3 regions of the Methylobacterium currus genome follow, and region 3 is predicted to be linked to each of the others. Evidence: predicted binding sites of a transcription regulator. Region 3 holds the regulator's gene; each other region holds the start of a gene.

Region 1 (7,442 bases), 750 kb from region 3:
GTGACGGTCACCACGCCGGAGGCCGAGCGGCTGTGGCGGGGGGGCGCCGCCTTCATCGACGTGCTGCCGCGCCCACCCCGGCCCACCACCCTGCCGCCCGGTACGATCTGGCGCGATGCGCCCCACGACAGCATCCCGCATGCCCAATGGCTGCCCAATACCGGCTTCGGGGCGCTGGCGCCGCAGACGGAAGATTATTTCCGGAGCGGCCTCGCGGCGGCGACGGAGGGCAACCCCGGCAAGCCCGTGGTGCTGTTCTGCCAGCGGAACTGCTGGATGTCGTGGAATGCCGCCAAGCGCGCCCTCGCCCTCGGCTACCGGAGCGTCCACTGGTATCCGGACGGGACCGACGGCTGGGGCGAGGCCGGTCTTCCCCTCGAGCGGGCGAGCCCCGCGGCGCCGTGACGCTCCAGCGAGGGCGTGGCATGCAGACGGCATCCGAACCGGGAGACACATCATGAGCCAAGGGATCAGCGATGAGCGCGTCGCCATCGTCACCGCGGGCGGCAGCGGCATGGGGGCCGCGGCCGCCCGCAAGCTGGCGGCGGACGGCTTCCAGGTCGCGATCCTGTCCTCCTCGGGCAAGGGCGAGGCCCTGGCCGCGTCCCTCGGCGGGCTCGGGGTGACGGGCTCGAACCGCTCGACCGAGGATCTTGCCCGCCTCGTCGAGGGCACGATGGCGCGGTGGGGGCGGGTCGACGTCCTCGTCAACAGCGCCGGCCACGGCCCGAAGGGTCCGCTCCTCGACCTCACCGACGAGGACTGGACCCGCGGGATGGAGGTCTACTTCCTCAACGTGGTGCGGCCGACCCGCCTCGTCACGCCGATCATGCAGCGCCAGGGCGGCGGCACGATCATCAACATCTCGACCTTCGCGGCCTTCGAGCCCGATCAGGCCTTCCCGACCTCCGGGGTCTTCCGCTCGGGGCTCGCCGCCTTCACCAAGCTCTTCTCGGACCGCTACGCCCCCGACAACATCCGGATGAACAACATCCTGCCGGGCTTCGTCGACAGCCTGCCGGAGAAGCCGGGCATCCGCGACCGGATTCCCATGGGCCGCTACGGCCGCGAGGACGAGATCGCCGCGGTGGTTTCCTTCCTGGCCTCGGTGGGGGCGGGCTACATCACCGGGCAGAACCTGCGGGTGGATGGGGGGATCACGCGGTCGGTGTAGGATGAGAGGCAGACGGCGAGCGCCATGTCGAGCTGACGGTTCTGCAACCCTCCTCCGTCATCCCGGGGGCCCGCAGCGGAACCCGGGACCCATCACCGCTCACGGTCCAGGATGATGCGAAACGTCGGCCGCCCCGACTTCCCGCCTCCGGCGAGCCCCGGAATGATGCGGAGGGTGTGAGGACCGCCGGGCTCGATCGGGACCATGGGCGGACGCCCTCAGTCACCCGTCTCCACCGGCTCGATCCCGCTCCGGTCGAGCCGCGCCAGCGCCGCCGCCACCGTCTCCCCGCCGATCACCAGGTCCGGCGCGATCTCGGCCAGCGGCACCAGCACGAAGGCGCGCTCGCGCAGGAACCGGTGGGGCAGCACCAGGCGCTCGTCGGAGACCGTGGCGCCGGCATAGTGCAGCACGTCGATGTCGATCACCCGCGGGCCCCACCGGCGCTCGCGCACCCGGCCGAGGCGGGTCTCGGCGGAGAGGCACGCCTCCAGGAGCGCGTGCGGCGAGAGCGTCGTCTCGATGCCGATCGCGGCGTTCAGGAACCAGTCCTGGTCGGTGTCGCCCCAGGGCGGGGTGCGGTAGTGGCGCGAGCGGGCCGTCACCGCGAGGCCGGGCGTGGCCGCGAGTGCCGCGACCGCGGCGTCGAGCATCGCGGCCTTGTCGCCGAGATTGCTGCCGAGCCCGAGATAGGCCTCAGTCACCGCGCGTCCTCGTGATCTCGACCGCGACGCCGTCGAGCACCAGCGGCACCGGCGCGCCCGGCTTGTCGATCCGCACGGTGAGGCCGGCCAGCGCCGGGAAGGCCGCCAGGGCCTCCTGCGCGATCGTCTCGGCCAGGGCCTCGATCAGCCGGAAGCGGCGCTCGGTGGCGATGCGGTGGGCGAGGCTGGCGAGGTCGGCGTAGCTCACCGTCGCGGCGATGTCGTCGCGGCGTCCGGCCTCCCGCAGGTCGAGGCGCGCCTCGAGCGAGAGATAGAAGCGCTGGCCCAGCACCTCCTCCTCCGGCAGCACGCCGTGGCGGGCGAACACCGCGAGGCGGTGGATCAGGATGCGGTCCACCCGGTCAGGCTCCGGCGCGGGAGGCGGGCCGCGTGATCGCGTCGACCACCTGGCAGGCCTCGACATGGGGGCGCACGTCGTGGACCCGCACGATGTCGGCCCCGAGCGACGCCGCGGTGACGTGAGCCGCGATCGAGCCGAACAGCCGGTCGGCCGGCGCGGTCGCGGCGTTGTGGATGCGCCCGAGCACCGACTTGCGCGACACGCCGACGAGGAGCGGAAAGCCGAGCGCCTTCAGTTCGGGCAGGCGCCGCAGCGCCTCCAGGTGCTGCTCCCAGCTCTTGCCGAAGCCGATCCCGGGATCGAGCACGATGTCGCGGTCCGGGATGCCGGCCTGGAGGGCGATGGTCAGCGAGCGCTCGAAGAAGGCCCGCATCTCGTCCATGATGTCGAGGCTGGGATCGATGGTCTCGCGGTTGTGCATCACCACCACCGGCGCGCCGTGATGGGCCGCGACCCGGGCGATCTCCGGCTCCCGCTGCAGCCCCCAGACGTCGTTGACGATGCGCGCCCCGGCCCGCAAGGCCATCTCGGCGGTCGAGGCCTTGTAGGTGTCGATCGAGATCGGGACGGGGAGGGCGGGGCTGAGCAGGCGGATCGCCGGCAGCACCCGGGCCTGCTCCTCCTCGGCCGGCACCGGCACGTGGCCGGGACGGGTCGATTCGCCGCCGATATCGAGGAGGGCCGCGCCTTCCTCCACCAGGCGGGCGGCCTGATCCTGCGCCGCGTCGAGGTCCTGGAAGCGGCCGCCATCCGAGAACGAATCCGGGGTGACGTTCAGGATGCCCATCACCAGGGTGCGGCGGCCGAGATCCGGCAGCAGGGCGGCGAGTGCAGACACGGCATTCCTCAGGGGTGCGATCCTCAGGGCGACCGCCCCGGGATAGGCCGGCGGGCGCCTGCGCGCAACGGCGCCCCGCCGATCACCATCCGGCGAGATGGCGCCCGAAACCGCGCCGCGTCAGGGACTTATCCTGGTGCCGGGCGATCCCGTCCACTACATTGGTCGAAGCGCGAGAGGCCCGCAGAGGCTCGTGTCCGGGAGAACGCCATGAGGGGTGTGCCATGAGAATGTCGTCGGCAAAGGTGTTGTCGGCCCTGGCCATCGTGGCGGCTCTGGCCGGGCCCGCCGCGGCGCAGGACGAGCGGCCCGAGACCACCTGGACCGAGCTGCGCCCCGCGATCCTGGGCGAGCGCCCGATCCGGGACGGGGCCGGGCTCGTGAGCCTCGAGGCACCCAAGCGCGCCGAGGACGCCGCCATCGTGCCGGTGACCTTGCGGATCGCGCTGCCCGACGGCGATGCCCGCCGGGTGAAGAGCCTGACCCTGGTGGTGGACGAGAACCCCTCGCCGGTGGTCGGCACGATCCGGTTCGCCGATGGCCAGCGCCGCTTCGACCTCTCCACCCGCATCCGGGTGAATTCCTATTCCTACGTCCGGGCCATCGCCGAGACCGAGGATGGCGGGCTCTACATGACCAAGGCCTACGTCAAGGCGGCGGGCGGCTGCTCGGCGCCGGCGGTCAAGGATCCGGCCGAGGCCAAGGCCCATCTCGGCGAGATGCGGTTCCGCGCCTTCGCGGAGCGCGGCGAGGCCCAGGTGCAGGTCCGCCACCCCAATTATTCCGGCCTGCAGATGGACCAGGTGACCCGCCTCTACACCCCGGCTTGGTTCGTCGAATCCCTGAGCGTGCGCCAGGGCGAGACGCCGCTCTTCTCGATGACCGGCGGCATCTCGATCAGCGAGGATCCGACCTTCCGCTTCTCCTTCGCCGGCAACGCCGAGCCGGTGACGGTGGCGGCCAAGGACACCGAGGGACGGGTGTTCACGCGGACCTTCCCGGCGGGCAATGGGACGTGACGGCGCAAGCCTGCGGGGGGACGATCCGACGTTCGGCTCGGCTACGTGATCCTGTACGTTCCGGACGTGGCGGCGAGCATCGCGTTCCATGAGCGCGCCTCCGGGCTGGCGCCGCGCTTCGTCCACGAGAGCGGCCAATATGCGGAACTCGAGACCGGCGGGACGGCCCTGGCCTTCGCGGAGGAAGGGCTCGTCGCGCAGACCTGCCCGGGCTTCCGCCTGAACCGCCGCGCCGAGACGCCGGCGGGCTTCGAGGTGGGTTCGGTCGCCGAGGACGCCGCGGCCGCCTTTGCCCGGGCCGTGGCGGCGGGCGCGGTCCCGGCGGCCGAGCCGGTGACCAAACCCTGGGACCAGATCATCGCCTCTGTGCGGGACGCGGACGGTGTGCCGGTGGAGCTGTGCAGCGCCATGGGCGGGTGATCCGTCCCCGGGGGAACCGTCGTCACGGGACCGTCAAGGAGCCGTGATTGCCTTGAGGGCGGATCAACGTGCAGCCTCGATGCGCCCCGGCGGCGCGGCTGCCGGGAGGACGAAGCCGCGATGACGGACCACAACACCCTGACCCGGCGCACGACCCTGGCCGGCGCGACGGCCCTGGCGCTCGCCCCCTTCGCGGCGCGGGCGCAGGGCGCGCCAGCCGCCGCAGCGTCGGGCGCCGGGCAGGTCACCGGCCTCGTCTACGAGGACAGGGGCGGCGAGGGGCGGCGCGGGCCCGACGATCCGGGCCTGCCGGACGTGCTGGTCTCGAACGGCCGCGAGGTCGTCCGCACCGGTCCTGACGGGCGCTACACCCTGCCGGTCGGCGACGAGGCGGTGATCTTCGTGATCAAGCCGACCGGGTTCGCCCTGCCCCTCGGGTCGGACGGCCTGCCGCGCTTCTCGTACCTGCACCAGCCGGCCGGAACCCCGCCGGACCTCGCCTTGCGCTATCCCGGCATCGCGCCGACCGGACCGCTGCCGGCATCCGTCGATTTCGGGCTGGTGCGCAGCCCGGAGAGCGGCGACTTCGACGTGGTGCTGTTCACCGATCCGCAGCCGGAGAGCCACGCCGAGCTGACCTTCGTGCGCGAGACCGCCATCGCCCGGGTGCTCGGCATGAAGGACGGCTCCGGCCAGGGCGCATCCGGCAAGATCGCCTTCGGCAAGATCGCTTTCGGCATGACCACCGGCGACGTGCTGTTCGACGACCTCTCGCTCTATCCGCGCCAGAACCGGCTCGTCGCCCAGATGGGCCTGCCGTGGTTCCACATCGGCGGCAACCACGATCTCAACTTCGAGGCGCCGGACGCCCGCTACGCCCGCGAGACCTTCAAGCGCAGCTTCGGGGCGCCGTATTACGCGCTCGAGCATGGCGGCGTGCTGTTCCTGATGCTCGACAACGTCAATTACCTCGGGGCCCACACCGCCACGGCGGGGCGGGGCGGGCGCTACGAGGGCCGGATCGGCGAGCGCCAGCTCGCCTTCGTGGAGAACCTGCTGAGGCAGACGCCCACCGACCGGCTCGTGGTGGTGGCGATGCACATCCCGCTGGCCAGCGATCTCGGGCCGGACGATCCCGGCATCAGCACCGCCGACCGGGCGCAGCTCTTGCGGCTCCTCGCCGGGCGCCCATCCTTCAGCGTCTCCGGCCACACCCATACCACCGAGCATCATTATCTCGGGCCCGACGGCCGGCCAGGAATCCAGCCAGGAATCCAGCCAGGCATCCAGCCAGGAATCCATTCAGGACTCCAGCAAGGTGCGACGGGGGACGATGCGCACCATCACCACGTGCTCACCGCCGTGTCGGGCTCGTGGTGGGGCGGGCCGCCGGACCGGCGCGGCATCGCCACCGCCGACAGCCGTGACGGCACGCCGCACGGCTTCCACGTGCTCAGCATCACCGGCGGGCGACGCACCACCACCCGCTACGTCCCGGCGAGCGACGATGCGGGCCGCCAGATGCGGATCGTGCTGGAGAGCCAGTTCCACGCCGACGACCTCGCCCGGCTGCCCGACACGCGGCTCTACGAGCTGCTCGGCGCCACAATCCCGGCCGAGAGCGCCGGCAGCACCAACGTGGTGGTCAACCTGTTCGATGGCGGGCCGCGCAGCCGGGTGTCGTTCCGGATCGGCGACGGGCCGCTCGTGCCGATGACCCGGACGCGCCGGCCGGACCCGTTCGTCGCCGCGCTCTACGCCCGCAATACCGCCACCAGGAAACCCTGGGTGAAGGCCGAGCCGTGCTCGCATCTCTGGGTCGCGCGCCTGCCGCGGGACCTGAAGGCCGGCACCCACCGCCTCACGGTCGAGGCGACCGACGAGTACGGCCGTCCGCACCGCGACGCACTGGTCCTCGAGCTGCTGGACGGGGCGGGCCGGGCCGGGTAGCAGCCGGCCCCGCGCCGGCGAGCCGCTGATCCCCGCCGGCTGATTACAACCGGCTCGGGAAGGAGATCACCGCGTCGACCGTCTCCTTGATGGCGCGGCCGGCCGGGGCGAGATCGGGCATCGGTACGCCGAGGAAGCGGGTCGGCTCCTCGGGCGCAGGCGCCGCGGCAGGCTGGGCGGCGGCGCTGCGCGGATGCGCCTCGGGCTTGTCGCGCCGGGCGACCGGCTTCTCCGCCGCGTGCTTCTCGGTTTGGCGCTTGTCGGTCGGGCGCTTCTCGGCGACGGCCGCCTCGGCCGCCTGCCGGGCCGGGGCGGGCTTCGCCGGTTCGGCCTTGGCCTCCCGGGCCGGTGCGGGCCTCGGCGTCGCCTTCGGCTCGGCCTTCGTTTCGCGCGGGGAGGCCGCAGGCTTGGTGTCGGGCTTCGGCTCGACCTTGGCCTGCACCGCCCGGGCCGGCGGCAGTGGCGCCGGCTCGTGGGCCATTGTGGCCTCGCGGGGCGTCGCTGCCTCGCGGGGCGTCGCTGCCTCGCGGGGCGCGGCAACCGGCCGCGGCGTCTCCGGAGCCTTCGGAACGGCGGTCGGCACGGGCTGGAACGCGGCGGCGGTGCCGGTCGCGGCCCCGTCGGAGGAGGGCGACCAAGACCCCTGCGACTGGAATCCTTGTGCCGGGGCTCCCGGCACCGGGGAGGTTTGCGTCAACGCGCCCGACGCGCCGACCGGCTTCGGATCGAGCAGGGCGGCGGGGGCGACCGGCGGCGTCGTGGGCGGCACCGCGGACGCCATCGGCGCCTGGCCCGTGGGGACTTGACCCGTTGAGTCGGGACTCGTGGCCGCCTGGCTCACAGGCGCTTGGTTGATGGACGCCTGAGTGATCGGCACTTGCCGCACCGGGTTTGTCCGCAGCGCTGGGATCCCGTCCTTGATCTCCGGCATGTCGGCGACGCGGCCGAAATGCACCTGCGCGGGCCGCGGCCGCAG
Region 2 (7,442 bases), 2.8 Mb from region 3:
GGGCCTGCCCCTCGCCCACGAGGGATTGTCGATCTGCGCCTTCACGATCGCGATGACCGAGGAGGCCTTGCAGGCGACCCGCGCCGTCTACGGGATCGAGGCGCCGTCGCTGGTGCGGCCGAAGCGGCCCGCCCCCGGCTACGACCACCCCGCATCCGACCACGTCCTGTCGGCTTGAGACCACGGATGCCGACCGACGGTTACGAGGGCATCGAAGTGCCGCCGCGCACCGAGGACCGAACGATCGCCGACCGGCTGGCCGCGCACCTGATCCGGGCGCACGAGCTGGCGGTGGCATCCGGCGATCCGGTCGCGACGGACCTGATCCGCCTCGCGCTCTGGCATGTCGGGCGCACCTATGCGCCGACGGCCGAGAGGCTCGTGGAGGACAGGGAACCGTCGTGACGCTCCGTGTCCCTTCCCGCCGGGTTCCACCCGAAGCGCAAGCCGGACGTCGCCGTCCGGGAGCGCCGCCTTCCGCCATTCCGGCCGCCCGGCCGGTCCCCGACGCCTTCATCCTCTCACCGGGCACACCCGCCATGCCGATCGCGAGCAACTCCCCTGTCCGACTGACCCACCTCTCGCAGGCGACCCGTGCCGAGATCGAGGTCCTGCGCCTCGCCGCCGGGATCCTCGACCTGCAGCGGACCGCGAGCCCGAGCATCCGCGAGCTTGCCTCCGTGCAGGCGCTGATGCACGCCGCCGAAGCGGTCTTCGACGAGCTCGGCTTCGGCGACGAGCCGGATCGGGCACTGTCCTCCTGAGGGAGGCGCACCTCAATACGCGACCCGCTTCTCGACGTAGCGGAACTGGATCGCCGTCAGCCCGATCACGATCGCCATCAGCACCACGGATTGCGCCGCCGAGCCGCCGAGATCGGCGCCGATGCGGCCGTCCTGGTAGACCTTGTAGACCAGGGTCTGGGTCGCCCGGCCCGGGCCGCCATGGGTGAGGACGTCGATGACGCCGAACGTCTCGCAGAAGGCGTAGACGACGTTGACGACCATCAGGAAGAACGTGGTCGGCGAGAGCAGCGGGAAGACGACGGTCCAGAACCGCCGCGCCGGGCCGGCGCCGTCGATCGCCGCCGCCTCGATCACGCTGCGGGGGATCGCCTGGAGGCCGGCGAGGAAGAACAGGAAGTTGTAGGAGACCTGCTTCCAGGCCGCCGCCATCACCACCAGGATCATGGCGTGGTTCCCGTCCAGCAGCGGGTTCCACGGGATGCCGATCTGGTTGAGGCCGCGGGCGATCAGCCCGAGACCGGGCTGGAACAGGAAGCCGAACAGCACGCCCGCCACCGCCGGCGCGACCGCGTAGGGCCAGATCAGCAGCGTGCGGTAGATCCCGGCGCCGCGGATCTCCCGGTCCGCCATCGCGGCGAGGAGGAGCGCGAAGCCGAGGGAGAGCCCCGCCACCGCCGCCGCGAAGACCAGCGTCGTGACGAGGGCCTGGTAATAGGCCGGGTCGGTGAACAGGGCCCGGTAGTTCTCGAACCAGACGAACTCGGTCGAGAGCCCGAACGCGTCCTGCATCTGGAACGACTGCCAGACCGCCTGGACCGCCGGCCAGTAGAAGAACAGGCCGACGATCAGGAGCTGCGGCGCGATCAGCGCCGCCGGCAGCAGCCGGCCTCCGAAGGTGATGCGCTCGGGACTCATCGATTCAGGATCCGCTCACTCTTCGGCGTTCGCTGATGCGATCAGCGTCCGGCCTGCTTCTCGAACTGGCGCAGCATCGCGTTGCCGCGGGTCGCCGCCTCGTCGAGGGCCTGCTTGGGCGTCTTCTTGCCGGCGAGCGTCGCCTCGATCTCCTCGGCCCAGAGGTCGCGCATCTGCGGCAGGTTGCCGAGGCGCAGACCCCGGGAATTCTCGGTCGGCGTCTTGTTGGTCAGCTCCTTGATCGGCACTTCGAGCGCCGGGTTCTTGTCGTAGAAGCCGTCGGCCTTCGACTTCTCGTAGGCCGCCTTGGTGATCGGCATGTAGCCGGTGGTCTGGTGCAGCTTGGCCTGCCGGTCGGTGTCGGACAGGAAGCTGAAGAACTTCGCCACGCCCTTGTACTCGTCGGGCTTCTTGCCGCCCATCACCCACAGCGAGGCGCCGCCGATGATGCTGTTCTGCGGCGCGCCCGGCACGTCGGGATAGTAGGGCATCGGCGCGGAGGCCCAGGCGAACTTCGCCGCGCCCTTCACGTTGCCGTAGGAGCCCGACGAGCCGAACATGATCGGGCACTCGCCGGCGGTGAAGCGGCCGAAGCCGCTGTCGTAGCGGCCGGAATAGTCGAACGACTTGTCCTTCTGCGCCTCGGCGAGGTTAGTCAGGTGCTTGACCTGGAGCGGGCCGTTGATCTCGAGCGTGGTGTCGAGGCCGTCCATGCCGTTGGCCTTGGTGGCGACGGGCAGGTTGTGCCAGGCCGAGAGCTGCTCGATGTTGAGCCAGGTGACCCAGGTGGTCGAGAAGCCGCAATTCGGGAAGCCGTTCTGCGTCAGCTTCTTGGCTGCCGCGAACAGGTCCGGCCAGGTCTTCGGCGGCTCGGTGAGGCCGATCGCCTTCAGGGCGTCGAGGTTGGTCCACATCACCATCGACGACGAGTTGAACGGGAACGAGAGCATCTCGCCCTTGGTCGTCGAGTAGTAGCCGGTGATCGCCGGCAGGTAGGCGTTCGGGTCGAAGGGCTCGCCGGCATCCTTCATCAGCTGGTAGACCGGCTTCACCGCGCCCTTGGCCGACATCATCGTGGCGGTGCCGACCTCGAACACCTGCATGATGTGCGGCGCGGTCCCGGCGCGGAAGGCGGCGATGCCGGCATTCAGCGTCTCGCCGTAATTGCCCTTGTAGGTCGGTACCACCTTGTAGTCGCTCTGCGAGGCGTTGAACTCCTCGGCGAGCCGGTTGACCGCGTCGTTGTTGGCGCCCGTCATCGCGTGCCACCATTGCAGCTCGGTCACGGCGAGCGCCGGGGTGGCGGCGGCCAGGCCGAGGCCGGCGAGCGCGATGCGGATGGTCAGGGTGGGGGCCATCGGGTGTCCTCTCCTCGTGTGCGGCCCCTCATGCGGGGCCCGCGTGACACACCGACGACAGGAGCGCCAGGAGCTACGCGGCCCGCACCGTCGCGGCGGCGGGCGCTTGTTAGTAGCTGGCTAAGCACAGCCGTGCCCGCCGGACAAGTGAGGTTGTGAGGACTAGGGCCGCGGCCGGTTGCGCAGGGCCTGGATGGTGGTGGTCGGGGTGATCGCCTCGGGGTCGATCGGGCAGTGCAGGATCGCCGGCAGGCCCGACGCGATCGCCCGCGCCAGGGCCGCCGGAAAGTCCTCATTGCGCTCGACCCGCTCGCCGTAGCCGCCGAAGGCCTTGGCGTAGGCGGCGAAATCGGGGTTGCGCAGCGCGGTGCCGGAGACGCGGCCCGGATATTCCCGCTCCTGGTGCATCCGGATCGTGCCGTACATGCCGTTATCGACCAGGATGATGATCACCGGAAGATCGTACTGGACTGCGGTGGCGAAGTCCTGGCCGTTCATCAGGAAGTCGCCGTCGCCCGACACCGCCACCACGGTGCGCTCCGGCAGGAGCCGCTTGGCTCCGATCGCCGCCGGCACGCCGTAACCCATCGAGCCGGAGGTCGGGGCGAGCTGGCCGTCATGGGCGCGGAACGGCCAGAAACGGTGGACCCAGGTGGCGAAGTTGCCCGCGCCGTTGCACAGGATCGCGTCCGCCGGCAGCGCCTCCCGCAGGTGGGCCATCACGCCGCCGAGCTGGAGCGTGCCGGGCGTGGTGATCCGGGTCGGATCGCTCCAGGTCAGATAGTCGGCGTGCAAGGCCGCGGTGCCGGCGGCCCAGGGCAGGGCGCGGGGCGGCTGCACCGTCTCGATCGCCGCCGCGAAGGCGGTGGGGCTGGCATTGATCGCGAGCGCCGGGCTGTAGACCCGCCCCAGCTCCTCCGGGTCCGGGTGGACGTGGACGAGCGTCTGGCGGGGCCCGGGAATGTCGAGCAGTGTGTAGCCCTGCGACGGGATCTCCGACAGCCGGCCGCCGACGAGGAGCAGCAGGTCGGCTTCCTTGATCCGTGCCAGGAGCTTGGGGTTGACGCCGAGGCCGAGGTCGCCGGCGTAGCATCGGTGATCGGCCGGGATCGTGCCCTGGCGCCGGAACGAGCAGGCGACGGGCAGCGAGAACAGGTCGGCGAAGCGGGCGAAGCGCCGCACGGCCTCCGCCGACCAGCGGCTGCCGCCGAGGATCGCGAAGGGTTTCTCGGCCTGGGCCAGCATATTCTGCAGCGCCACCATCTGGGCGAGCGCCGGATGGGTCTCGACCGGCCGGAAGGCGGGCGCGTCCGGGACGCTCGCGGTCTCGGTCAGCATGTCCTCGGGCAGGGCGATCACCACCGGGCCGGGCCGGCCGGCGGTGGCGACGTGGAAGGCCCGGGCGATCAGCTCGGGGAGGCGGTCGGCGCTGTCGACCTCCGTCACCCACTTGGCGATGGTGCCGAACACCGCCCGGTAATCGAGTTCCTGGAACGCCTCGCGCTCCCGCGCCGCCCGCTCGATCTGGCCGACGAACAGGATCATCGGGGTCGAGTCCTGCCGGGCGATGTGCAGGCCGGGCGCCGCGTTGGTGGCGCCCGGGCCGCGGGTGACGAAGCAGATGCCGGGCCTGCCCGTCAGCTTGCCGTGCGCCTCCGCCATCATGGCGGCGCCGCCCTCCTGCCGGCAGACGGTGAGGCGGATCGCGGCGTCGTGCAGCGCGTCGAGCACCGCGAGGTAGCTCTCCCCGGGCACGCAGAAGATGTCGCCGACGCCGTGGCGGGCGAGCTGGTCCACCAGGATCTGCCCGCCGGTGCGGGGGCGGGGGGCGTCGGTCATGGGTGCGTCCTCCAGCAATCTCTCAGGTGCCGCCGATCCGCGTCAGCCACCCCAGGCCGGATCGGCCAGCACGCTCTCGGTATGGTCCCCCACCTGCGGCGAGGCGGTGTCCGCCGCCATCGGCACGCCGTTGATGACGATCGGCGAGCGCACGCTCGGGATCGTGCCGCCCTTCGCCCGGGGCTCGGGCAGGTCGAGGCGCAGGCCGCGATGCAGCACCTGGGGATCGGAGAAGACCTCGGCGAGGTCGTTGATCGGGCCGACCGGCACGTTGACGGCGCCGAGCCGCGCCAGCAGATCCGCCTTGCTGTGGCGGCTCGTCTCGGCCGCGATGAGCGGGATCAGCACGTCGCGCCGCGTGACCCGGCCCGGATTGGTGGAATAGTCCGGATCGAGGTGCCAGGTCGTGCCGAGGACCGTGCAAAACTTCTGGAACTGCCCGTCATTGCCGCAGGCGACGATGATGTGGCCGTCCGCGGTCGGGAAGACCTGGTAGGGCACGATGCTGGTATGCTCGTTGCCCATCCGCGGCGGCAGCATCCCGGAGACGAGATAGACCAGCGCCTGGTTGCCGAGCACCGACACTTGCGTGTCGAGGAGCGCCATGTCGATGTGGCAGCCCTTGCCGGTGGCGTGCCGGCCCTGGAGCGCGGCGAGGATCGCCACCGTGCCGTAGACCCCGGTGAAGACGTCCGCGAAGGCGACCGCGGTCTTGACCGGCTCGCCCGCCGGCTCGCCGGTGAGCGACATGATCCCGCCGAGGCCCTGGATCATGAAGTCGTAGCCGGCCCGCGGCGCGTAGGGGCCGTCCTGGCCGAAGCCGGTGACCGAGCAGGTGATCAGCCGCGGGTTGAGGGCGCTCAAGCTCTCATGGTCGAGGCCGTACTTCTTCAGGCCGCCGACCTTGAAGTTCTCGATCACCACGTCGGCGTGGGCAGCGAGCTTCCGGACGATCGCCTGTCCCTCGGCGGTCTCGAAATCGGCCGCGACCGAGCGCTTGCCGCGGTTCGTCGAGTGGAAATACGAGGCCGAGAGTGTTTCGCCGTCCGCACCCTCGACGAAGGGCGGGCCCCAGGATCGCGTGTCGTCGCCGACGCCCGGCCGCTCGACCTTGACCACGTCGGCGCCGAGATCCGCCAGGAGCTGGCCGATCCAGGGCCCTGCCAGGATGCGGGCGAGTTCGAGCACCTTGATGCCGGCAAGCGGTTTGTGCACGGAAACGAGCCTCCCATCATTGCGCCTCCCGTTCCGGGATGGCGCGTCGGATCCCGCGTTCCGGGATCGTGGTTCGCCTGCATACGACGCGGCTTGGCCGGCGGGATAGCCCGCCCGGTTCCGGTCAGCCCTGCGCCAGCCGCCGCCCGGTGGCAGGGTCGAACAGGTGCAGGGCGGCCGGATCGATCGCGAGGCGCACCGTGTCGCCCTCCTGGGGCGCCGAGCCCGCCGGCACCTGCACGGCGACATCGGTCCCGGCGAGCGGCCCGTGCAGCAGGCGGGTGGCGCCGAGCTCCTCCACGAAGGCGATCCGGAAGGCGAGGCCGTCCTCGGCGATCCGCAGGTCCTCGGGCCGGATGCCGGCCTCGAGCGCGGTGCCGGGCGCGATCCCGGCGGCCGGGATCACGGTGCCGTCGATCCGCACGGCCCCCGCCACGGCCTCGGCGGGCAGGATGTTCATCGGCGGCGAGCCCATGAAGGTCGCGACGTAGCGGGTGGCGGGGCGGCGATAGATCTCGATCGGCGTGCCGACCTGCTCGATCTGGCCGCCATTCATCACCACCAGCCGGTCGGCCATGGTCATCGCCTCGACCTGGTCGTGGGTGACGTAGACCGTGGTGACGCCGAGCTGGCGCTGCAGGCGGCGGATCTCGACCCGCATCTGCACCCGCAGCTTGGCGTCGAGGTTCGACAGCGGCTCGTCGAACAGGAACACCTGGGGCTTGCGCACGATCGCCCGCCCCATGGCGACGCGCTGGCGCTGGCCGCCGGAGAGCTGGCGCGGATAGCGCGTCAGCATCGCCTCGAGGCCCAGGAGGCGCGCCGCCTCCGTCACCCGGGTCTCGATCTCGGGCTTCGGCGTACCGCGGTTGCGCAACCCGTAGGCGAGGTTGTCGTAGACGCGCATGTGCGGATAGAGCGCGTAGTTCTGAAACACCATCGCGATGTCGCGGTCGGCCGGCTCGACCTCGTTGACCGTACGGTCGCCGATGGTGATCGCCCCCGAGGTCACGGTCTCGAGGCCGGCGATCATCCGCAGCACGGTGGACTTGCCGCAGCCGGACGGGCCGACGAGGACGCAGAAGGCGCCGTCCGGCACGTCGAGCGAGACGCCGCGCACGGCCTCGACGCCGCCGGCATAGGTCTTGCGCAAGTTGTCGAGGGCGAGGCCGGCCATCAGAGCGATCCGATCGTGCGGAAAGAGGTCACTTCTCGGTCTCCACCAGGCCGCGCACGAACAGCTTCTGCATCGCGAACACCACCACGACCGGCGGCAGCATCGCCAGCACGGCAGTCGCCATGACGATCTGCCACTCGGTGAGCTGGTCGGTGATCGAGGTCATCTTGCGCAGGCCGATCACCACCGTCT
Region 3 (7,442 bases):
CGGAGCCGCTCGGGCAGGCCCTCACATCACCCCGTACACATCATAGACCGGCCCCTCCGGCAGCCGCTGCCCCACCCCGACGGCGATCAGCCTGGTGAGCCAGGCGAGGTCCGGCGCTCCGGTCTCGAAGCGCAGGGCCGTGCGGAAGTAGTACTGGTCCGGTGCCACCGCCTCGCCGCGGCCGAGGCGGGCCAGCACCTCGGGCGGGCCGGCGCGCAGGCCGGCATACTGGCAGTAGACGAGCCCGCCGCCGGCCGCCCGGAAGGTCAGGCGCACGTCGAGATGCGTCGTGCCGTCGGGCTCGACCCGCAGCCAGTCGCCGGCCGGGGCGGGCAGCACCTCGCCGGCGAGGCGCGGACCCGCGACGGTGCCGCCGGTGACCGGCACGACCCGCAGGTCGGTGCCGCGGGAGGGCCCGATGCCTTGCGGCGCGCCGACCGTGAGGCTGATGCGGAACAGAAACTCGGTGCGGAGCGGCAGCGGCGCGTCCATGCGGTCTTCTCCGATTCTCTCGCGTTCTATCGCGCGATATCCTCCACCGCCCGGCGCGCCGCGTCGAGGTCCGGCGGGTCGATGCGGCGGTAGCGGGCCTGGACGAGGCCGAATACCCCGAAGGCGGCGAGGCCCGCCGCCGTGAGGCCGAGGAGCACCCAGCCATAGGGCTCGCCCCGCAGGGCCTGGAGGGCGCCGCCGAGGCCCTTGACCTCGCTCGACCGGCTGGCGATCGCCGCCGCGATCAGGAAGCCGCCGATCAGCCCGAAGGTGAGCGCCCGCGCGGCATAGCCGAAGCGGCCGACGTGACGCACCCAGTCGCGGGCGTCATGGGGCACGGACAGGCGCTTGCACACGTCGCCCTTCCACGCCTTCAGCGCGAAGGCGAGGCCGGCGCCGATCACGATGAGGCCAACCGCGCCGACGAGCCACTGGCCGAAGGGCTGCTGCAACAGCCAGGCGGTCCAGTCCCGCGCGCCCTGATCCTCGGACTGGCGGGCCGTGCCGCGCCCGAGCGCCGCCAGCATCATCGAGAGGCCGAGGCCGCCATAGGTGACGCCGCTGACGAGGTGGCCGGCCCGGGTCGCCAGCCCCTTGGCCGAGCGGCCGTAGCCGTCGGCATCGGTGAGCGCCTCGACCACCCGCCAGAGCGCGAAGGCGGCGAGGCCGAACGCCACGAGGCCGAGGAGAATCCAGCCGAAGGGCCGCTCCAGCAGGATCAGGAGCGCGCTGCGGCTGCCCCCCGTCTGGCCGCCGACGCCGATCGCCGCCAGCACGGCGAGGCCGCCGACGAGGCAGTAGGTGACCCCGCGGGCGCCGTAGCCGAGGCGGGCGAGCAGTTCGAGGGCTTGCCGGCCGCTTGGATGCCCGGATCCTCGGCGCATGGGAGTCTCCGGTCAGGCTGCGAGGCCGGATTCGACCCGGGCCACCGCCGTCTCGTCGAGGTCGAGGGCCTCGGCCAGCTGGCGCAGGAAGGTGCGCTCCTGCATCGTGTCGGGGTCGATGGCGAGGCGGGCCGCAGCATAGATCCGGGCGCCCGCCCCGGGATCCTGTACCCGGTCGGCGATCTCGTCGATCGTCGCCGGGTCCTCCAGCTCGCGGGCAAGCCATTGCCGGCCGGCGAGGTCGAGGCCGGATTCGGCGACCGCCGCGTCGAGCCGCTCGCGCTCGCGGGCATCGATCAGCCCGTCGGCAGCCGACGCCGCCACCATGATGCGCAGGCAGAGCGTCGCCTCGTCGTCGCTCAGCGCCCCGGCATCGAAGGGTTTCCCGGACGGTTGCGTGCCCGTCCCCGGCCCCGCAGTCGCGTCGGCTTGCGTCGCCCGCAGGGCGAGCCCGGCGATCAGCGCCAGCCCGCCGAGGGCCGCGGAGGCCGCGAGCCCGCCGCGGCGACTCCGCACCAGGGCGTCCAGCACCCGTTTCACTTCGGCCATCGCGCCCTCCCGTCCGACTCGCTTCTTTGCCGACAACGGTCTCGCCCGGCTCCGGTTCGAGCAGGACGGATCGATCGCTGCGGATCGATCGCCGCGCCGGTTGCCCTGCCACGCTCGGCGCGCCATCTCTCCGGCCATGCTCCTCGCCCTGGCCTGGCTCGCGCGCACGCTCGTGCTCGCGCTCATCCTCCTGTTCCTGCTGCCGCTCGCCGCCCACGCCCTGTGGTGGTGGAGCCGCGACGACCTCGCCCCCGACTGGACCACCGCCGACTGGTCGAGCGCCCGGCTCCTGCCCGCCGCCACGGCCGCGCCGGAGGCGAGCGTGCGGATCTACGCTGCCCGGGTCGGACGCTGGCGGGGCATCTTCGCCCATCACACCTGGATCGTCGTCAAGGAGGCGGGCGCGTCGCGCTACACCCGCTACGACGTCGTCGGGTGGGGCCTGCCGGTGCGCAAGGACGCCTACGCGGCCGATGCGCGCTGGTTCGGCAACCCGCCGCAGGTGGTGCTCGCCCTCGACGGCGAGGCGGCGGCGCGGGCCGTGCCGCGCATCCACGCGGCGGTCGCAGCCTATCCGTATGCCAAGGCCGGCAGCTACAGCGCCTGGCCGGGGCCGAACTCCAACACCTTCGTGGCCCACGTGCTGCGGGCGGTGCCGGACCTCGCGGTGGCGCTGCCACCGACGGCCCTCGGCAAGGATTTTTCGGAGCGCCTGATCGCCCGGACGCCGAGCCGCACCGGTTTGCAGCTCTCGGCCCGCGGCTATCTCGGCCTCACCCTCGGCTGGGTCGAGGGGATCGAGGTGAACATCCTCGGCGCGGTGGCGGGACTCGACCTGCGCCGCCCGGCCCTGAAGCTGCCGGGCTGGGGCCGCATCGGCATGGATCCGGCCGGTGCGACCGAGACCCTGATCGCCCCGACGGCGCGGAGCTGAGCGGGATCCTCACGGCCCGGCCGGGCCGCGCACGCCCCCCCGAAACCTGGCCATTCGGCAGCATCAGGTTGCGAGCCGCCGCCGCGAGACCCGGAGCCCCGTGATCAGGCCGGTCTCCCCGCGCCGCTGGTGGCGGATGGTGCGGGAGAGGGGGCGCACCCACGGGTCGCCGGCCTGGCCCACGGCCTGATCGACCATCCGCACGGCGCCGGCATGGTGGCGGCTCACCAGGGCCGAGAAGGCGCTGCGGAGAAGCCCGGGCAGGGCGGCGCGCCAAACCGTGGCGTCTGCGAAGGGCCGGACGAGCATCGTGACGGATCGCTCCTGCGCGAGGTCCTTCCTCACCCCATCCGTGACGGGTCCTGCGCGCCACGACGGCCTACGTTGCGCCTTCGCATCGATGTGCGGATCCGAGGATCATCGGAACGCCGGCCGTGAACCAAACCATGGTGCGGTGCGTTGAGACTGGCCCCGAGGTTCGCACTGCCCCATGTCCAGCTCCCGATTCGTCAAGGCCGACGCGGCCCCTTCCCCGCTTGCCGGCTCGTTCGCCCCGGTCCTCACCGGCGTCTCGCGCGGGCTGCAGGACCTGTTTCCGCCGGTCGAGCTGCCGCTCGCCGCGCGGGAAGCGCATCAGGACGAGCGGGACGCCGTGGCCCCGGTGCTGCGGTCGCGCCCGGTTCCGGAGCCGCGGCTGGCCTGAGAGCCTGTTCGATGGATCTTTCTCCACTTCCATCCCCTCCCGGTCATCCCGGGGCCGCGTAGCGAAAGCCGGGATCCCTCAGCGCTGACGACTCAGGAAGAGGCGGAAGGCTTTCCGCTCGGTCTTGCGCCGTCGGCAGTCATGGATCCGGGCTCTCGCGTTTCGGCGAGCGTCGGGATGACGAGGAGGGTATCGGTTCGGTTGGCCAACTCGAACAGGCTCTCGGATGAGGGCGCAGGTGGGAGAACCAATCGGAGCGAGGCATCCGCTCGGCGTCCGACCCGCGCGGGTCACCGGGCCGGTGAGCAGCCGAAGCGTCGGTTCCGCGCAAGCGACCGCGAAGCTGGCCCTCACGGCTCGTGTGCGAACATCTCGTCGAAGGAATAGCCGGAGCCGCGAACGGTGCGGATCGGGTCGGCGTCGCGGCCGCGGTTGATCGCCTTGCGCAGGCGGCCGATATGCACGTCGACGGTGCGCTCGTCGATATAGACGTCGTGGCCCCAGACCCCGTCGAGAAGCTGCTCGCGCGAGAAGACCCTTCCTGGGCTCTGCATCAGGAATTCGAGCAGCTTGAACTCGGTCGGGCCGAGATGCAGCTCGCGCCCGTCGCGGCGGACGCGGTGGCTGACCCGGTCGAGCTCGATGTCGCCGGCGACCAGGAGGTCGGCGACGTGGGCGGGCTTGGACCGGCGCAGGAGCGCCCGCACCCGCGCCAGAAGCTCGGGCACCGAGAACGGCTTGACGATGTAGTCGTCGGCGCCGGTGGCCAGGCCCCGCACCCGGTCGCCCTCCTCGCCCCGCGCCGTCAGCATGATGACCGGCAGCCGCTCGGTCTCGCGGCGGGCGCGGATGCGCCGGCACAATTCGATGCCGGACAGGCCCGGCATCATCCAGTCGAGGAGGACGAGGTCGGGCACCTGCTCGCGCAGGCGGATATCCGCCTCGTCGCCCCGGGCGACGGCGTCGACCTCGAAGCCCTCGGCCTCGAGGTTGTAGCGCAGGAGGAGGGTCAGCGCCTCCTCGTCCTCGACGATCAGGATACGGGTACTCATGCGGGGCACTTCGGGCAGGGGGCCGGAGGGTGGCCCGGGCCGGGGTCGAGCCCGGGCGCGGGCCGACCCGTCAGGCCTCCGGCTGGGGATCGAGGGTGGCGAAGCTCGAGCCGTCGTTCTTGGGACGGTCGGTCGGCAGCGTCTCGCCGGTGGCGAGATAGTGGATGGTCTCGGCGATGTTGGTGGTGTGGTCGCCGATGCGCTCGACGTTCTTGGCGCAGAACAGGAGGTGCGTGCAGAACGTGATGTTGCGCGGATCCTCCATCATGTAGGTCAGGAGCTCGCGGAACAGCGAGGTGTAGAGCGCGTCGATGCCGCCGTCCCGGGCCCAGACGTCGAGGGCGGCGACGGTGTCCTGGGTGGCGTAGGCGTCGAGCACGTCCTTGAGCTGGCCCTGGACCAGCTCGTTCATGTGCTCCACGCCGACGACGACTTTCTGCAGCTGGACCTGGTCGGCGATGGCGACGACGCGCTTGGCGACGTTCTTGGCGAGGTCGCCGATGCGCTCGAGATCGCCCGAGACGCGGATCGCCGAGATCGTCTCGCGCAGGTCCACCGCCATCGGCTGGCGCTTGGCGATGAGGAGGATGGCCTTCTCCTCGATCTCGCGCTGCAGCCCGTCGAGGCGCTGGTCGACGGCGATCACCGCCTGGGCGAGGGCGGCGTCGCGGCGCAGGAGCGCCTGGCCGGAATCGGCCACCATCTTCTCGGCGATGCCGCCCATCTCGGCGATGCTGCGCCGCAGGTTCTGCAGCTCCTGATCGTAGGAGGTGACGATGTGGCTCGACATGAGGGGTGACTCCCCGCGATGAGGTGGAGCTTACGGTCAGCACCGGCCCGGGCCGGGCCGGCGCAACGAGGCGTCGGGTCTCAGCCGAACCGGCCGGTGATGTAGTCCTGAGTCTGGCGCTTCGACGGGTTCATGAACAGCCGGTTGGTCGGCCCGAACTCGATCAGCTCGCCGAGATACATGAAGGCGGTGAACTGCGAGATGCGCGCCGCCTGCTGCATGTTGTGGGTGACGATGGCGATGGTGAACTCGGTCCGCAGCTGCTCGATCAGCTCCTCGATGCGGCCGGTCGAGATCGGGTCGAGGGCCGAGGTCGGCTCGTCGAACAGGATCACTTCCGGGCGCTGCGCCACCGTGCGGGCGATGCAGAGGCGCTGCTGCTGGCCGCCGGACAGGCCCATGCCGGACTGCTTGAGCTTGTCCTTCACCTCGTCCCACAGCGCGCCCTTGCGCAGGGCCTCCTCGACGCGGTTGTCGAGGTCGGCCTTGCCGAGGCGCTCGTAGAGCCGGATGCCGAACGCGATGTTGTCGTAGATCGACATCGGGAACGGGGTCGGCTTCTGGAACACCATGCCGACCCGGGCGCGCAGCTCGTTGAGGTCGATCGACGGATCCAGGATGTTGCGGCCGTCGAGCAGGATCTGCCCCTCGGCGCGCTGGTCCGGATAGAGGCTGTAGATGCGGTTGAAGGTCCGCAGCAGGGTAGACTTGCCGCAGCCCGACGGCCCGATCAGCGCCGTGACCTGGCGGTCGAGGAAGTTGAGGTTGATGTTCTTCAACCCCTTGAAGTCGCCGTAGTAGAAGCTCAGGTCCTTGACGGCGAGGCGGATCGGGGCGGACTCGTCGGCCGTGCTCTGGCCCACGACCGGCACGGCGGTGGCGGTGGCGCTCATCGGGTTGTCTCCAAGCAGGGTATGACGGTCAGCGCCCCTTCGGGCCGCTCAGGACGAGGCGGGCCACGATCGACAGGCCCAGGATGGTGACGGTGATGAGGAGCGCGCCGGCCCAGGCCAGCTGGCGCCAGTTCTCGTAAGGAGACAACGCGAACTGGTAGATCATCACCGGCAGGTTCGCGACGCCGCCCATCAGGTTGGGGCTGAACCAGGAATTGTTGTTGAGCGCGGTGAAGAGCAGCGGCGCGGTCTCGCCGGCGATGCGGGCGAGCGCGAGGAGCACGCCGGTGACGATGCCGGACTGCGCCGCCCGCCAGGTGACGCTGCGGATCACGATCGACAACGGGGCGCCGAGCGCCGCGCCGGCCTCGCGCAGGGTGCCGGGCACCAGGCGCAGCATGTCCTCGGTGGTGCGCACGATCACCGGCGTCGCGATGATGGCGAGCGCCACGCCGCCGGCCCAGCCCGAATAGCCGCCCATCGGCCGCACCATCAGGGTGTAGACGAACAGGCCGATCAGGATCGAGGGCGCCGAGAGCAGGATGTCGTTGAGGAAGCGGATCATGTCGGCGAGCTTCGAGGTGCGGCCGTACTCGGCGAGGTAGGTCCCGGCCAGCACGCCGACGGGCGTGGCCACCGCGATGCCGAGCGCCGTCATCACCAGGCTGCCGAGGATCGCGTTGGCGATGCCGCCGCCCTCGGAGCCGGGGCCGGGGGTGACCTGGGTGAACAGGGCCGGCGTGAAGCCGCGCACGCCCTCGATGATGAGCATCAGCAGGATCGAGCCGAGCACCACCGCGCCGAGCGCGGTCGCGACGGTGCAGGACACGATCAGGAGCTTGTCGGCGGTGCGGCGGCCGGCGCGGACCCGGCCCCATTCCTGCGGGGCGGGAGCGGCGGGGGCGGAGCCCTGGACCGCGGCGGGGGAGGCGTTCATCGGGAGGTGTCCTGCGATGATCTTGAGACGATCTTGGGATCAGGCCACCTTCGCGCGGCGCACCAGCAGCCGGGCGATGATGAGCACGATGAAGGTGACGACGAACAGGATGCAGCCGAGCGCCATCAGCGAGCTGAGCTGCAGGCCGTCGGCCTCGTTGAACTCGTTGGCGATGCGCGAGGCGATGGTCGAGCCCGGATCGAAGATC

The links. The regulator PhoB, encoded in region 3, activates phosphate uptake and scavenging genes when phosphate is short. The targets are predictions, from matches to a motif close to TGTCATNNANCTGTCAT.
Region 1: a site for PhoB is predicted at 4,537-4,553, ahead of DA075_RS09835 (calcineurin-like phosphoesterase C-terminal domain-containing protein). Genes of this name have one in related genera too.
Region 2: a site for PhoB is predicted at 3,063-3,079, ahead of ugpB (sn-glycerol-3-phosphate ABC transporter substrate-binding protein UgpB). Genes of this name have one in related genera too.

What each region holds. Positions count from the first base shown of each region.
Region 1 is NZ_CP028843.1:2,093,904-2,101,345, reverse strand. It holds gene DA075_RS09870 (PQQ-dependent catabolism-associated CXXCW motif protein) at 1-405, shown strand, start outside; gene DA075_RS09865 (SDR family oxidoreductase) at 470-1,174, shown strand; gene folK (2-amino-4-hydroxy-6-hydroxymethyldihydropteridine diphosphokinase) at 1,393-1,878, opposite strand; gene folB (dihydroneopterin aldolase) at 1,871-2,236, opposite strand; gene folP (dihydropteroate synthase) at 2,241-3,026, opposite strand; gene DA075_RS09845 (quinoprotein dehydrogenase-associated SoxYZ-like carrier) at 3,308-4,096, shown strand; gene DA075_RS09840 (VOC family protein) at 4,142-4,516, shown strand; gene DA075_RS09835 (calcineurin-like phosphoesterase C-terminal domain-containing protein) at 4,637-6,466, shown strand; gene DA075_RS09830 (hypothetical protein) at 6,510-7,442, opposite strand, start outside.
Region 2 is NZ_CP028843.1:5,607,399-5,614,840, forward strand. It holds gene DA075_RS25820 (acyl-homoserine-lactone synthase) at 1-178, shown strand, start outside; gene DA075_RS25825 (hypothetical protein) at 187-405, shown strand; gene DA075_RS25830 (hypothetical protein) at 540-764, shown strand; gene ugpA (sn-glycerol-3-phosphate ABC transporter permease UgpA) at 777-1,661, opposite strand; gene ugpB (sn-glycerol-3-phosphate ABC transporter substrate-binding protein UgpB) at 1,703-3,019, opposite strand; gene DA075_RS25845 (thiamine pyrophosphate-binding protein) at 3,182-4,858, opposite strand; gene DA075_RS25850 (CaiB/BaiF CoA transferase family protein) at 4,901-6,073, opposite strand; gene DA075_RS25855 (ABC transporter ATP-binding protein) at 6,198-7,250, opposite strand; gene ugpE (sn-glycerol-3-phosphate ABC transporter permease UgpE) at 7,279-7,442, opposite strand, start outside.
Region 3 is NZ_CP028843.1:2,845,609-2,853,050, reverse strand. It holds gene DA075_RS13335 (DUF3237 domain-containing protein) at 22-492, opposite strand; gene DA075_RS13330 (DUF1206 domain-containing protein) at 519-1,376, opposite strand; gene DA075_RS13325 (tellurite resistance TerB family protein) at 1,389-1,925, opposite strand; gene DA075_RS13320 (DUF3750 domain-containing protein) at 2,062-2,859, shown strand; gene DA075_RS13315 (DUF305 domain-containing protein) at 2,923-3,168, opposite strand; gene DA075_RS13310 (hypothetical protein) at 3,350-3,562, shown strand; gene phoB (phosphate regulon transcriptional regulator PhoB) at 3,913-4,614, opposite strand; gene phoU (phosphate signaling complex protein PhoU) at 4,685-5,404, opposite strand; gene pstB (phosphate ABC transporter ATP-binding protein PstB) at 5,485-6,297, opposite strand; gene pstA (phosphate ABC transporter permease PstA) at 6,326-7,234, opposite strand; gene pstC (phosphate ABC transporter permease subunit PstC) at 7,274-7,442, opposite strand, start outside.